2 regions of the Conyzicola sp. genome follow, and region 2 is predicted to be linked to the other one. Evidence: predicted binding sites of a transcription regulator. Region 2 holds the regulator's gene; the other holds the start of a gene.
The links. Region 2 encodes HrcA, which represses chaperone genes, less so after heat shock. Its sites were predicted from a motif close to TTNGCACTCGNNNNNNNCGAGTGCNAA; they were not measured.
Positions count from the first base shown of each region.

Region 1: groES (co-chaperone GroES) is a predicted target of HrcA. The motif match lies at 3,756-3,782, and genes of this name have one in related genera.

Region 1 is NZ_JBXMIS010000137.1:785-7,823, forward strand. Features, by position in the region: gene AC14A7_RS12385 (ABC transporter substrate-binding protein) at 1-886, opposite strand, end outside; gene AC14A7_RS12390 (ABC transporter substrate-binding protein) at 1,085-2,317, opposite strand; gene rarD (EamA family transporter RarD) at 2,364-3,296, opposite strand; gene groES (co-chaperone GroES) at 3,377-3,673, opposite strand; gene AC14A7_RS12405 (THUMP-like domain-containing protein) at 3,799-4,974, shown strand; gene AC14A7_RS12410 (DUF4190 domain-containing protein) at 4,981-5,532, opposite strand; gene AC14A7_RS12415 (DUF4190 domain-containing protein) at 5,604-5,999, opposite strand; partial or broken gene tsaD (tRNA (adenosine(37)-N6)-threonylcarbamoyltransferase complex transferase subunit TsaD) at 6,085-7,039, opposite strand, start outside.
Region 2 is NZ_JBXMIS010000140.1:8,382-15,420, reverse strand. Features, by position in the region: gene AC14A7_RS12980 (DEAD/DEAH box helicase) at 1-747, shown strand, start outside; gene AC14A7_RS12975 (cold-shock protein) at 853-1,056, opposite strand; gene AC14A7_RS12970 (HAD family hydrolase) at 1,254-1,925, opposite strand; gene hemW (radical SAM family heme chaperone HemW) at 1,984-3,204, shown strand; gene AC14A7_RS12960 (DUF4870 domain-containing protein) at 3,231-3,605, opposite strand; gene AC14A7_RS12955 (DUF4870 domain-containing protein) at 3,680-4,069, opposite strand; gene hrcA (heat-inducible transcriptional repressor HrcA) at 4,279-5,301, shown strand; gene dnaJ (molecular chaperone DnaJ) at 5,360-6,472, shown strand; gene AC14A7_RS12940 (16S rRNA (uracil(1498)-N(3))-methyltransferase) at 6,487-7,039, shown strand, end outside.

The DNA of each region.
Region 1 (7,039 bases), on a different contig from region 2:
TTCCCTGAGCGCCCGTGAGGGTGCCGGCCGGGAAGTCAGCCGAGTAGTCAGCCAGGTTGCCGTCGACGAAGTAGAGCTTGTCGGTCGGGAAGCCAGCAAGACCAGGAACGATCGTCTTGGTCTCCTCGAACGCGATGAGTGCAATCGCGTCGGGGTCGGCCGCAAGAACCGAGCTGATCTGAGCATCGAACGAGGTGTCGCCCGTGTTGTACGACTCAGCAGCAACAACCTCGCCACCGGCGCCCTCGAAGGCCTCCGTGGTGAACTCGGTGAGGCCGGTGCCGTACGAGTCGTTGAGGTAGATGATGCCGAGCGTCTCGTTGCCGTCGGCAGCGATGAGGTTACCGAGAACCTCGCCCTGCAGCACGTCAGACGGGGCGGTGCGCCAGTAGAGGCCGTTGTCGTCCCACGTCGTGAAGTCCGCCGAGGTGTTCGCCGGCGAGAACTGGATGACTCCAGCGCCCGTGACGTCGTCGATGAACTGCTTGGACGTACCGGAGGATGCCGCGCCGATGATGGCGGAGACGCCCTCGCTCAGCAGACGGGGGACCTCGGTCGCGTATGCCTTGTTGTCTGTGTCGCCGGAGTCGCCGTAGGTGACCTCGATCTGGATGCCGAGGTCGGCCTCGTTGATCTGCTTTGCAGCAAGACCAACACCTGCGATCTCGGGCGGGCCGAGGAATGCGAGGTTGCCGGAGATCGGCAGAGCCGTTCCGATCTTCAGGGTGAGGTCACGCTCGACGGATCCTCCGCCGTTGTCGTCAGCCTCAGGGGTCGGGGCGCAGCCAGCCAAAACGATGGCGGAAACGCTGACGACGGCAATGCCGCCGAGTACCGACTTGAGGGTCCGTGAGCGGGAGGCCGAGGCCTTCGCGAATACGCTCATGTTGCTCCTTGCTAGTGATTGTGTTTAAGACACAGTCGTGCTGGTGCACACCTGTTCTGCCAAGTTACGGGGCTTGAGGCTCAGAAACAATACGAGGGTGTTACAGCCCTGTAACACGGCGAAATCGTTATCTACGGGGCGCTCGAAGCGTGCGTTTGCGCAACTTTTCGGCGTTTAACCGACGGATTGCGTCGTGCGCTATCCGGTCGTGACGGTGCGCGACGGAGCGAAGCTGTTGGATGCCGCGTAGGCGACGATCGTGAATGTTCCGCCCGCGGCATCCCCGCTCTCAGAGAGGTCGACGGGCCCGGAGCGCCCGGTGTAGTCGATGTCGGGTTCTGTCGCGAGCACCGAGGCGCACTCGCCGAAGCTCGTGCACGGGATGCCGCCGACCGAGATCGAGCGAAGGTGGCGCGCGATCGCCGGGCCTCCGTCGTCCCCGCTGATGAGCACCGCGAGCGCCGCCATGATCGTGGCGTCGTACGCCTCTGCGGCGAACGCGGAGTCTGCTCCGACAGCCGGGTCTGCCTGCCGAAGGCGAAGGGCGAACGCCTCATCCACCTCACCACCGGCGACGATGCCGGTGGCTCCCTCGAGCACTCCCGCGGCGAGAGTGGTCGAGTAGTCGAGGGTGGTGCGGCCGTCGAGCCAGACGCGGGAGCCGTCGATTCCCGCGGCAGACAGTGCTGAGAGTAGGCCGACCGCCTGCTGCGCGGTCGCGGCCGAGATGACGACCGCATCCGGCTTGGCCTTTGCCGCCTTCTTGGCGATGCTGGCGAAATCGGTGACCTCGGCCCCGAAGTCGGCCTCGTACTCCACGGCGGCAGTATCTGGCATGGCCGCGGTGAGACTCGCAAGGCCGTCGGCTCCTGCCGAGTCGTCGGTCGACAGATAGGCGATGGATGACGCATCGACACCGGCGAGCGCGTCGGCGATAGCGGCCCACTCCGCGCCGCCTGCGACGGCAGCGCTGAACAGCATGCCCTCGTCGTCCAGAGCGCCGAGCCCGGTGGCCGACGGCGAGATGAGCGGCACGCCCGCCTCGGTGGCCGGGCCGATCAGTCGCTCGGCGATGTCGGTCGACGACGGTCCGATGACGACATCGACACCGAGCTCGATGAGCGCAGCGAATGACGCCTCGGCTGCATCGGTCGCCGGGTCGCCGGAGGTGCGGTGGAAGACCTCCACCGGCACGCCGTCGAGGCCACCCTGCTCGTTGATCTCTCGCACCGCGATCTCGACTCCGGCCACCTGGGCGAGAGCGCCTGGCGGCAGCACGGTGCCGATGCGCAGCACTCCGTCGCCGGTCGGCGCATAGGTTGCAGAGGGCGACGGCGAGGCATCGATCGGCTCAGCAGCGGTGCAACCGGAGAGGGCGACGAGGACGGTGAGCGCCGTCACGGTGGTGAGAGCGGGGCCGAAGCGCGGCACAGGGCGTCCTTCCGACTAACAAGAGGTCTTCTCAGACCCTAGCGCGCTACAGGGGCTGGAGCGAGGCGCGGCGAAGGGCTCGATTGGCGCGCAGCATGTCGATCGTCAGCACGATGAGCGCAACCCAGACGAGGGCGAAGCCGAGCCAGCGCGCGAACGGCATGTCCTCACGGAAGATGAACACGCCGATGACGAACTGCAGCACGGGCGCGAGGTACTGCGAGAGCCCGAGGTAGACGAGCGGGATCCGTCGTGCGGCGGCCGCGAACAGCAGAAGGGGCACCGCGGTCACGGCTCCGGCGCTCAGCAGCAAGGCCGTGTGGATGCCACCCTGGGTGCCGAGAACGAGGTCGCCGTTCGCCGCGATCACTCCGAGCGTGATGCCCGCCGCAGGAGCAAGCCATGCCGTCTCGATGGTCAGACCGCTGACGGCGTCGACGCGGCCTCCCACCTGCTTCTTGATGAATCCATAGATGCCGAAGGAGAAGGCGAGGGCGAGCGCGATCCACGGCACCTGCCCGTAGTTGACGGCGAGCACGACGACCGCGACCGCGCTGATGCCGATCGCGGTCCACTGCATCGGCCGAAGTCGCTCTCGAAGAACAACCACCCCGAGGAGCACTGTCACGATCGGGTTCGCGAAATAGCCGAGGGATGCCTCGACGACGTGGTCGTTGAGGGTCGCGAACACGTACACGAGCCAGTTGACGAGGATGAGGGCACCAGCCGCGCCCATGATGAGCACCGTGCGCCGGTCGCGCACGATGACCACGAGCGCTCCCCAGCCCCGCAGCACCGTGAGCAGCAGCGCGCAGAACACGAGAGAGAGCACGATGCGCCACGCGACGATCTCGAGGGCTCCCGCCGGCTCGAGCGCACGGAAGAAGAGGGGAAGAAAGCCCCAGAGGCCGTAGGCGCTAACGGCAAATGCAACACCGATGCCGAGGGTGCGCTGGGCAGAAGGCGGGGTCGGCGGCACCTGCCACAGCCTATGCTCCCCCGCAACAGCAGAAGGCCCCGTGGCAGAGCCGCGGGGCCTTCTGGCAAAAAGTGGTGGTTCTAGCGCACAACCACGGCGAGCACGTCGCGAGCAGAGAGCACGAGGTAGTCGACGCCGCCGTACTTCACCTCGGTTCCGCCGTACTTGGAGTAGATGACCTTGTCGCCGACGGCGATGTCGAGGGGCACGCGGTTGCCGTTGTCATCGATGCGACCGGGGCCGACGGCGACGACGTCGCCTTCCTGCGGCTTCTCCTTGGCGGTGTCAGGAATGACAAGACCGGACGCGGTCGTCGTTTCTGCTTCGACCTGCTGGATGACAATGCGATCCTCGAGCGGCTTGATGGAGACCGACACGGTTGACCTCTTCTTTCTGGATTGCGAAACTTCGATTGGCAGACTCACCGGGAGAGTGCCAAGAGCAACTATAAGCCACGGGCTGGCACTCATTCAACGTGAGTGCCAATTGCTACGGTTGGCAGATGGAGTCCTCAGAGCTGCGCGAACTGCTCACACCCGACGGCCTCCGGCTGCTCGACTCGCTTCCCGCATGGCACGCCGGAACCGACGTGGTGCGCTCGGTCGCCGACCTCCGCAAGGCGGGGCACTCCCCCGTGCTCGTCGCAGCTGTTCTCCACCAGGCCCGACTGCGAAGCAAGGCCGTTGCCAAGTTCGGCCCGTTCGCCGAGCGCATGCTGTTCACGACGGCGGGGCTGGAGCAGGCAACCCGACTGCGTGTCGCAGCCCTCCACGCAGGACGCTACCGGGATGCCGGACTCACCAGGGTCGTCGACCTCGGCTGCGGCATCGGCGCAGATGCACTCGCGATGGCAGCGATCGACCTCGAGGTGACCGCGGTGGAGCGCGATGAGGTCACCGCGGCGCTGGCCGCCTACAACCTCGCCCCATGGCAGAACGCGACTGTCGTCAACGAGGATGCAACGACGGTCGACCTTGGGGCGTTCGACGCCGCCTACATCGACCCTGCTCGTCGCTCGAGCTCCCGCCGCCTCAACGACCCGGCCGACTGGTCGCCGTCGCTCGACTTCGCCTTCGGCATCGCCTCGCGAATCCCGGTCGGCGTGAAGCTCGGGCCCGGCATCGACCGCGACCTCATTCCCGATGGCTGCGAGGCGCAGTGGGTCTCCGTCGGCGGCGATGTGGTCGAGCTCTCGACCTGGTTCGGAGCTCTTGCCCGACCCGGCATCGGCCGCGCCGCTCTCGTCATCGACGCGAGCGGAATGGCAGAGCTCACCGCCGCACATGACAGCGAGGATGCCGAGACCGGCGACATCGCCGAGTACGTTCTCGAACCCGACGGCGCCGTCATCCGCGCCCGTCTGATCGGCGACCTCGCGCGATCGCTGGGAGCCCACATGCTCGACCCTCGCATCGCCTACCTCGCGAGTCACGAGGCGGTGGATAGCCCCTTTGCGAGCTGCTTCCGGGTGATCGAGCAGCTGCCCTTCGACGAGAAGACGCTGAAGAAGGAACTGGGGGCCCGCGGCATCGGGGTGCTGGAGATCAAGAAGCGCGGTGTCGACGTCGATCCGGCGGTGCTGCGAACGCGCCTCGCGCTCAAAGGCACCGAGAGTGCGACGCTCATCGTGACACGGCTCGGCGAGAAGCGGGTTGCCCTTCTCGCCGAGCGTGCCTAGGTCGATCTAGTAGCTGAAGCTCGAGTACGGGTCAGAGGCAGACATCGCGAACACGACGATCCAGAAGCCGCCGATGAGAAGGCTGCCGAGAATCGCAATGTAGCCGAGGATGAGGCCGGTGAGCCAGAACCCCTTGGCGTGCGGCTGGCGCTTCTGGGCCATGTGACCGGTGACGACCGCGGCGATGCCGGGCAGCAGGCCGAGGCCGAAGATGCTGTTGCCGACGAAGCCGACGATGCCGAGGATCATCGAGACGATCGCGAGGGTGCTCGACGGGCCAGGCGTGCCATAGCTCTGCGGCTGCGCCGCGTAGGCGGGCGGGCCGCTCGGAGCAGCAGCTCCTTGCGCATAGGGGTTCGGCTGCACGTAGGGGTTCTCCACGGGAGGCGCCGACGGCGGGGCGCTCGATGTGCCAGCTAGGTCGACGATCGGCGGAACGACGGTCGCCTCGGTCTGCTCTGCCTTCGGGGCGGCTGGCTTCTTCGCACGCGGGGCGCGCGGGGTCGGCTCGACTGGGGGAACGGGGACGGGGGGAACTTCTGGGCTGGATTCAGCCATGGCATCTCCTGAGGATTGTCATACGTGTGCAGTGAGCCAACGCTACCGTGAGGCGCGTTGGTGAGTGGATGCTAGTAGCTGTAGTCGTAGGGCATCTCGCTCATAGTCCAGAGCGTGCCGCCGAGAACGAGAACCCAGATGATCGCCACGATCCAGCCGATGATCCAGAAGGCGCAGCCGATCCAGCCGACGATCGTGCCGGCAAGGGCGATGCCGTAGCCGCCTTCACCGCGCTCCTTGATCTGCTTGAGGGCGATGTGCCCGGTGATCGCACCGGCGATGCTGATGCCGATGACCGACAACACGAGCGAGACGATGGCGAGCACGTTCATCGCCGGTGCCGTGCCGTATGGCTGCTGCGCGTACGGGCTCGCCGCGGCCACAGCCGGATTCGGCTCTGCGGCGCGGGCTGCCGCGGCCGGTTCTGATGCGGCTGGCTCAGGGGTTGGTGGGGTTGTATCGGCCATGGGCGTCTACTCCTTCGTCGGATTCATCTGCCATCGTGACACCGGCGGTGGAGGGCGTCAATCCGGCAAACCCCCGGTTGACAGGTCACGCCTGGATGGTGGTGACCGGCAGCGTCGAATCCGCCCCGAACCCGAGGGTCGACGGCGCGTGACCCGCCATGACGAGCTGCGCGCCGAGGGCGGCGATCATGGCGCCGTTGTCGGTGCACAGCGAGAGAGGGGGAACCCGCAGCTCCACCCCCGCCGCCGCGCACCGTTCGGCGGCGAGCTCGCGCACTCTCGCGTTCGCGACGACGCCTCCGCCGAGCAGTAGCCGCGGCACGCCGTAGTCGGCGCAGGCCGCGATGGCCTTGGTGAGCAGCACGTCGGCGACCGACTCGCGAAAGCTGGCCGCGACATCCGCGATGGGCAGCTCCTCGCCGGAGTCACGTCTCTGCTCGACCCATCGCGCGACAGCGGTCTTCAGCCCAGAGAAGGAGAAGTCGTAGCGGTGCTTCTCCATGTCTTTCGGGAGGCTGAGCCCGCGGGTGAAGCGGATCGCCCTCGGGTCGCCGCCGATCGCCGCGCGGTCGATCTGGGGCCCGCCGGGATAGGGAAGGCCGAGCAGGCGCGCGACCTTGTCGAAGGCCTCCCCTGCGGCGTCGTCGATGGTCTCGCCGAGCAGCTCCACATCGGAGACGAGATCGCGCACGAGCAGGAGCGAGGTGTGACCGCCGCTGACCAGCAGGGCGATGGTCGGCAGCTAGATCTCGCTGTCGTCGTCTCTCAGCACGTCGGCGCCGACGTGGCCGACGAGATGGTTGACGGCATACAGCGGCTTGTCGAGTGCCACAGCAAGCGCCTTGGCTGCCGCGACGCCGACCATGAGAGCGCCGGCAAGGCCCGGCCCGCTCGTGACGGCTATCGCGTCGAGGTCGGAGAGCTCGACGCCGGCATCGGTGAGCGCCTGCTCCAGCGCCGGGCCGATGGCCTCGACGTGCGCCCTCGCTGCGACCTCTGGCACCACGCCCCCGTAGCGGGCGTGCTCATCCATCGACGTC
Region 2 (7,039 bases):
CTCGTGGCCGTGCGGATGGTGTCGGAGGGCGTCGACGTTCCTCGACTGTGCGTCGGCGTCTACGCGACCTCGGCATCCACCCCTCTGTACTTCGCGCAGGCGGTGGGGCGATTCGTTCGTGCGCGCCGCCGTGGCGAGATCGCCTCGATCTTCGTTCCCAGCGTGCCGACCCTCATGACCCTCGCCCACGCCCTCGAGCTGGAGCGCGACCACGCGCTCGACCGCGACTCTGGAGACACGCTGCTCGACGACTCACTCCTCGTCGAGGCGGAGACCAGCGAGAGCGTCTCAGAGAGCCTGACAGAGGAGTATGACTGGAAGGCCCTCGAGTCGGATGCCAACTTCGACCGGGTGCTGTTCGACGGCGCGGAGTTCGGTTTCGCCGCGGAGACACTCAGCGATGAGGAGCACGACTTCCTCGGTATCCCGGGAATCCTCGAGCCCGACCAGGTGCGCGAGGTGCTGCAGGCGCGCCAGGCGCGCCAGTCCCGCCGGTCGTCGGCCCGCGAGCAGGCGCTCCCTCCAGAGGAGCGCACGCCGCCGCCGCTCTACCGCACCCTCAAAGACCAGCGCAAGGTGCTCAACGGGCTCGTGTCGATGCGGGCCAAGCTGTCGGGTCAGCCGCACGGCATCATCCATGCCGAGCTGCGCCGGGTGTGCGGTGGGCCAGCAGTCGCACAGGCGACCGTGTCGCAGTTGCAGGCGCGCATCGACTACCTTCGCAAGCTGTCGAAGTCGGCGCACTAGATCTCGGCGCACTGGGTCTCACCGCGTCCCGTGCGGGTTAAACAAAGAAGCCCCGGTTGCCCGGGGCTTCTTCGTTCAGTCTGGTGTATCTAATGAATACAAAGACTAGAGTGCGCGGATGTTCTCCGCCTGCGGGCCCTTGGGGCCCTGCGTGATCTCGAACTCGACCTTCTGGTTCTCGTCGAGAGACTTGTAGCCCGAGCCCGTGATTGCCGAGTAGTGGGCGAAAACGTCCGGACTACCATCCTCAGGAGCGATGAAGCCGAAGCCCTTTTCTGCGTTGAACCACTTGACTGTGCCTGTTGCCATTTTTAAAACTCCTCCAGGAGCGTTTCTACTTGGTTCCGATTGTCGAAACCGTTGCCGCGCGCCATCATCACTGACAATGCGCGGTTGTGGCTAAGGCTATAGCAGATATTGCCCTCGTGAGTGAAAACGAGAATAACTGGAACCCAAAAGTAACCTGCTGTAATGCGACCGAAATGTACCCCGAACGAGGGCGGAGGTCAGCCAGAGAGCTCTGCGAGGGCTCCGATGAGGCTATCTAGCCCGGACTCCAGGTCGTCCATGACGAGTGTTGCGCCCGTTTCGCGCAGGTCGTCAGCGGGGTACACGCCCGTCGCAACGGCCAGGAAAGGGATCCCAGCGGCTGTCGCGGCGATGTCGTCGCCGGGCGTGTCGCCCACGATCACGAGCGCGTCAGACGGGTGGTCCGCCTTCGCTGCACGCGTGAGGTCAGACCTCACCGGCGTCTCGTGGCCGAAGTAGGAGTGGTCCCAGTCGAACAGCGACGGGTCGATGCCGGCGCCAGAGATCTTGTAGCGACTGCGGTTGGCGGAGTTGCCCGTCAGAAGCGCGTTCACCCATCCAGCGCTGGATGCCGCGGCAAGGGCCGAAAGGACGCCTGGGCAGATCTCGCGATGGCTGCCGCTCTCGTGGCGCAGCCGCGACAGCTCGTCGAGGTGCACCGATGCGCTCGCGTGCAGCGACTCTGGGAGGCCGTGCGCGGCGAGCGACTCCCGCAGGATCTGGCCGTCGGTCTTGCCGTGGGTGTTGGGAAGGCGCACCGCGATCGCGTGACCCACTGCCAACTCGATGGCCTCGTGGTACAGGTTGCCCGCATCCTTGCCATTGCGCACCAGCGTTCCGTCGACGTCCCAGAGTATGTAGTTGGTCACGAGTCCATCGTGCCATCACCGACGGCACCTCGATTCCCAAAGCTGAGAGACTAGACGGATGCCGTCTGCCCTCCCGCTCGCCGACCCGGCCCCGCTCGACGGCATGCTCCCGCCGTCTGTGCTGGATGGAGCGACGGAGCGCGACTTCGGGGTCTACGTGCACGTGCCCTTCTGCCGCGTGCGCTGCGGATACTGCGACTTCAACACCTACACGACCGACGAACTGCGCGGGGCTCGACGCAGCGACTACGCCGGCCAGGCGGCGACCGAGGTTTCGCTTGCCGGGTCGGTGCTGCGGGCATCCGGCCTTCCAGACAGGCCAGCGTCGACGGTGTTCTTCGGTGGGGGAACCCCGACGCTGCTTCCGGCATCCGATCTCGCTGCGATACTCGGCGCGATCGTCGACGAGTGGGGCGTGGTTGCGGGCGCGGAGATCACGACGGAGGCGAACCCCGACTCCGTCGACTTCGACTACCTGGTCGCGCTTCGCGAGGCAGGATTCACCCGGGTGTCGTTCGGCATGCAGTCCGCGGTGCCCCACGTGCTCGCCGCTCTCGAGCGCACGCACGACCCGCACCGGATACCGCTGGTCGTCGAGTGGGCGCGTCAGGCGGGACTCGGCGTCAGCCTCGACCTCATCTACGGCACACCCGGCGAGTCGATCGACGACTGGCGCACGTCGCTCGAGCATGCGATAGCCCAGCACCCCGACCACCTCAGTGCCTACGCCCTCATCGTGGAGGACGGTACGAAGCTCGCGCGGCAGATCCGCAGCGGTGAGCTGGCCATGCCAGACGACGACCTGCAGGCCGACATGTACGAGCTCGCCGACGAGCTGCTCTCCGCGGCCGGCTTCGAGTGGTACGAGGTAAGCAACTGGCGCGCTGGCGACACCGCGAGTCGGCACAACCTCGCCTACTGGCGCGGGCACGACTGGTGGGGAATCGGGCCAGGAGCGCACAGCCACGTCGGCGGAGTGCGCTGGTGGAACGTGAAGCATCCATCCGCCTACGCGGACCGCATCGCGGCAGGGCACTCACCGGGTGCCGGGCGCGAGACGCTCGACGCTGAGACTCGGCGGGTCGAGGGAGTGCTGCTGTCGACGCGCATTCGCGAGGGGGTCTCGATCGCCGTGCTTACGGCATCCGGTCGACGGGCGGTCGCCGGCCTCATTGCCGATGGACTGGTCGATGCAGCCGAAGCCATTCATGGCACTGTCGTGCTGACGCTGCGCGGCCGGCTACTGGCCGATTCGGTCGTGCGCAGGCTGCTGGACTAGCCGCAGCTGAACTAGGGGCTACTCGACTAGCTCACGAAGCGGATCGAGAGCGGGTAGGTGTAGTACTCGCCGCGGTTCGCTGCCATCGCCGCAAGGATGCCGAACACGATCTGCAGAACGTAGACGGCGAGCAGCAGGAGGATGCCGATGCCGATGAGCGAGAGCACGAAGCCGACGACGAGAGCGATGAGCATCGTGAGCTGGAAGTTGAGCGCGGTGGCGCTGTGCTGGCGAATGAACGGGCCGCGGTCCTTGAGCACGAGGTAGCCGATGACCCCGGCCCAGAATCCGACAAACACGAAGCCTCCGATGTGGATGAGCGTCGCCCAGAGCTTCTCGTCACTGGGGCTCATCGGGGTCTGCGACTGCACGTACGGGTTGGCGGGAGGCGGCGTGCTCATGGGGCCATCAAACAGCAGAACGGCCCCGGAGCAAACCCCGGGGCCGTTCTGAGTGCAGGCGAGCTGCGAAATGACTACTTGATGAGGCGCAGGGCGAACGGGTAGCGGTATGCGACGCCGTCCTTGGTCTTGAGGAAGCCCTGGATCGAGAAGATCACCGTGACAACCCAGAGGGCGAGCGGCAGGATCCAGCCGATGAGGCCCCAGATGCCGAAGGTGACGGCCGTCAGGATCGTGTTGATGATGATGATCGCAACCTGGCCGATGAGGGCGGTGATCTGGAAGTTCAGCGCCTCCTTCGCCTCGGTGTTCGTGAACGCGCCGCGGTCCTTGAAGATGAGCCAGATGATGAGCGAGGGCAGGATGCCGATGATGCCACCAAGGTGCGCGAAGCTCGCCCACTGGCGGTCCTCGGTCTCGGAGAGGGGGGCGGCCGGAACCGGAGCCGGAGTTGAATCAGTCATGTGTCGTTGCCTTTCAGGTGAACGAGGGTAGGTCCCGTGGTGTGTCTCGGGGCTTGCGCTCATGCTCGCACCCCGTATGAGGGGCGCGCGCAAGCACAGAGACAAGCTAGCGCTTGGATAACGATGCGTGCAACGCCTTCGTCGCTGTGTGTCGCGATACAATTGGCAGTCAGGCATACGGAGTGCTAGCACAGGAAAGGCGGGTGTTCGTGGTCTCGGATCGTGGTCTCGAGGTGCTTCGCGTCATCGTGCAGGACTATGTGGCCTCCCGCGAACCCGTCGGATCCAAGTCGATCGTCGAGCGCCATTCGTTCGGTGTGTCCGCGGCGACGATCCGTAACGACATGGCCAGTCTCGAGGAGGAAGAGCTCATCGCAGCTCCTCACACATCCTCCGGTCGGGTGCCGACCGACAAGGGCTACCGGGTGTTCGTCGACCAGCTCGCCGACCTCCGACCACTGAGCTCTGCCCAGCGTCAGGCGATCGAGACATTCCTCGGCCAGTCGGTCGACCTCGACGACGTGCTCGCCCGCACCGTTCGACTGCTCTCGCAGCTAACCAACCATGTTGCCCTCGTGCAGTATCCCTCGCTCGCGAAGTCACGGGTGCGGCACATCGAGCTTGTGCCGCTCAGCGCGCGCAGAGTGATGGTCGTCTTCATCTCCGACAGCGGGCGGGTCGAGCAGAACATCATCGACCTGCGAGCGGATGTCGGCGTCGATGACATCGCCGAGCTGCGATCGAAGCTCAATGCCTCGATCGGCGGCCTTGGGCTTGCTGAGGCGGCATCCATTCTCGCCTCGTTCCCGTCGCAGTTCGCTGCCGATCGGGCCGACCTCGTCACCGACATCACATCGAGTCTTCTTGACCAGGTCGCGGCAAATCGCCAGGAGAAGCTGGTTATGGCGGGGGCGGCCAATCTCGTGCGCACGGAGAACGACTTCACCGGAAGCATCTACCCGGTGCTCGAGGCAATAGAAGAGCAGGTCACGCTGCTCAAGCTGTTCAGCGAGGTCGAGGCCGACCGCAACGGCGTGGCCGTGAGTATCGGCCGGGAGAACGCGGAGTTCGGCCTCGGCGAGACGTCGGTGCTCTCCAGCGGCTACACGACCTCTGGAGGCACCGTCGCCCGACTCGGCGTCCTCGGCCCGACTCGCATGGACTACTCCAACAACATGGCCGCGGTTCGCGCTGTCGCCCGATACCTGACTCGCCTGCTCGGCACCGACTAACCAATGCCGATGCACTGGCACGCGCCTAGAATTCCAACCGTGAGGACGAAGAACCACTGTGGCTGACCATTACGACGTACTCGGTGTCGAGAAGACGGCATCGCCGGAGGAGATCAAGAAGGCGTACCGCCGGATGGCTCGCGAGTTCCACCCGGATGTGAATCCGGGCAAGGAGGCAGAGGAGAAGTTCAAAGAGGTCACCCACGCCTACGAGGTGCTCAGCGACCCAGGGCAGCGCGCTAACTACGACGGCGGCGGAGCCCCCGGGTTCAGCGCCGGCGGCTTCGGCGGTTTCGGCGACATCTTCGAGACCTTCTTCGGAGGCGCCCCCGGCGCCGGAGGCAGCGGAGCCGCACCCCGCTCCCGCACCGAGCGCGGCGGGGACGCACTGTTGCGAGTCGAGGTCGAGCTCGCCGAGGTCATGTTCGGCACCAAGCGCGACATCGAGGTCAACACGGCCGTGCTGTGCGAGACCTGCGAGGGCAGCTGCTGCGCGCCGGGCACCCGCGCTGTCGTCTGCGACATCTGCCACGGCTCCGGCCAGATCCAGCGGGCGGTTCGCAGCCTGCTCGGCAACCTCATGACCTCCAGCCCCTGCGGCACCTGCCGCGGGTTCGGCACCGTCATCCCGAGCCCCTGCGTCACGTGTGCCGGTCAGGGGCGCGTGCGCGCGAGCCGCACCATGACCATCGACATCCCTGCTGGCGTCGACACCGGGCTGCGCCTTCAGCTGCAGGAGCAGGGCGAGGTCGGCCCGGCCGGCGGTCCCCGCGGCGATCTGTACCTCGAGATCAAGGTCAAGCACGACGACATCTTCAGCCGCAACGGCGACGACCTCCTCGCGACCGTCGAGGTATCGATGGCCGACGCGATCCTCGGCACCAAGACGGTGATCGAGGGACTGGATGGCGAGATCCCGATCGAGATCAAGCCGGGCACCCAGAGCGCAGAGATCATCACCGTCAAGGCGCGCGGCATCACGCACCTGCGTGGCGGCGGTCGCGGCGACCTCAAGGTCGGCGTGCAGGTGCTCACCCCGTCACGGGTCAACTCCAAGGAGAAGGAGCTGATCCAGCAGTTCGCGCAGAGCTACAGCTCGCCGCCGCCGATCCTCTCGAAGTTCCAGCAGGGGCTCTTCGCCAAGGTGCGCGACCGCTTCCTGAGCTTCTAGCAGGGCTGCCTCCCGTGGCCTCGCTCTACCTCAGCAGCGCACTAGAGTCGGCGACCGTCGGCGCCGTTGTCGTGCTGATGGGGGAGGACGCCAAGCACGCCATCACGGTCTCGCGCACGCGGGTCGGTGAGCGCCTCGCGATCGGCAACGGCCGCGGACTCGTGGTCTCTGGCGCGGTGAGCGCGATCGAGCCGGGTGCGTTGTCCCTTCTCGTCGAGAGCGTGCGCGATGAGGAGCGCCCCTCGCCAGAGCTCTGGCTCGTGCAGGCGCTGGCCAAGGGCGATCGCGACGAGCTCGCCGTTCAGGCGGCCACCGAGCTGGGCGCCAGCGGCGTCATCCCGTGGTCGGCCTCCCGATCGGTGTCGCGGTGGGATGCCGCCAAGGCGGAGAAGGGGCGAGCGCGGTGGGAGTCGATCGTTCGCGAGGCGAGCAAGCAGAGTATCAGGGCCTGGGTTCCCGCGGTGGAGCCCGTTGCCAGCGCTGCCTCGATCGGCGCGCTCGACTCCGTGCTCGTGCTCGATCCGACGGCGACCACCCGCCTCAGCGAGGTCGTGCTGCCGACCGCAG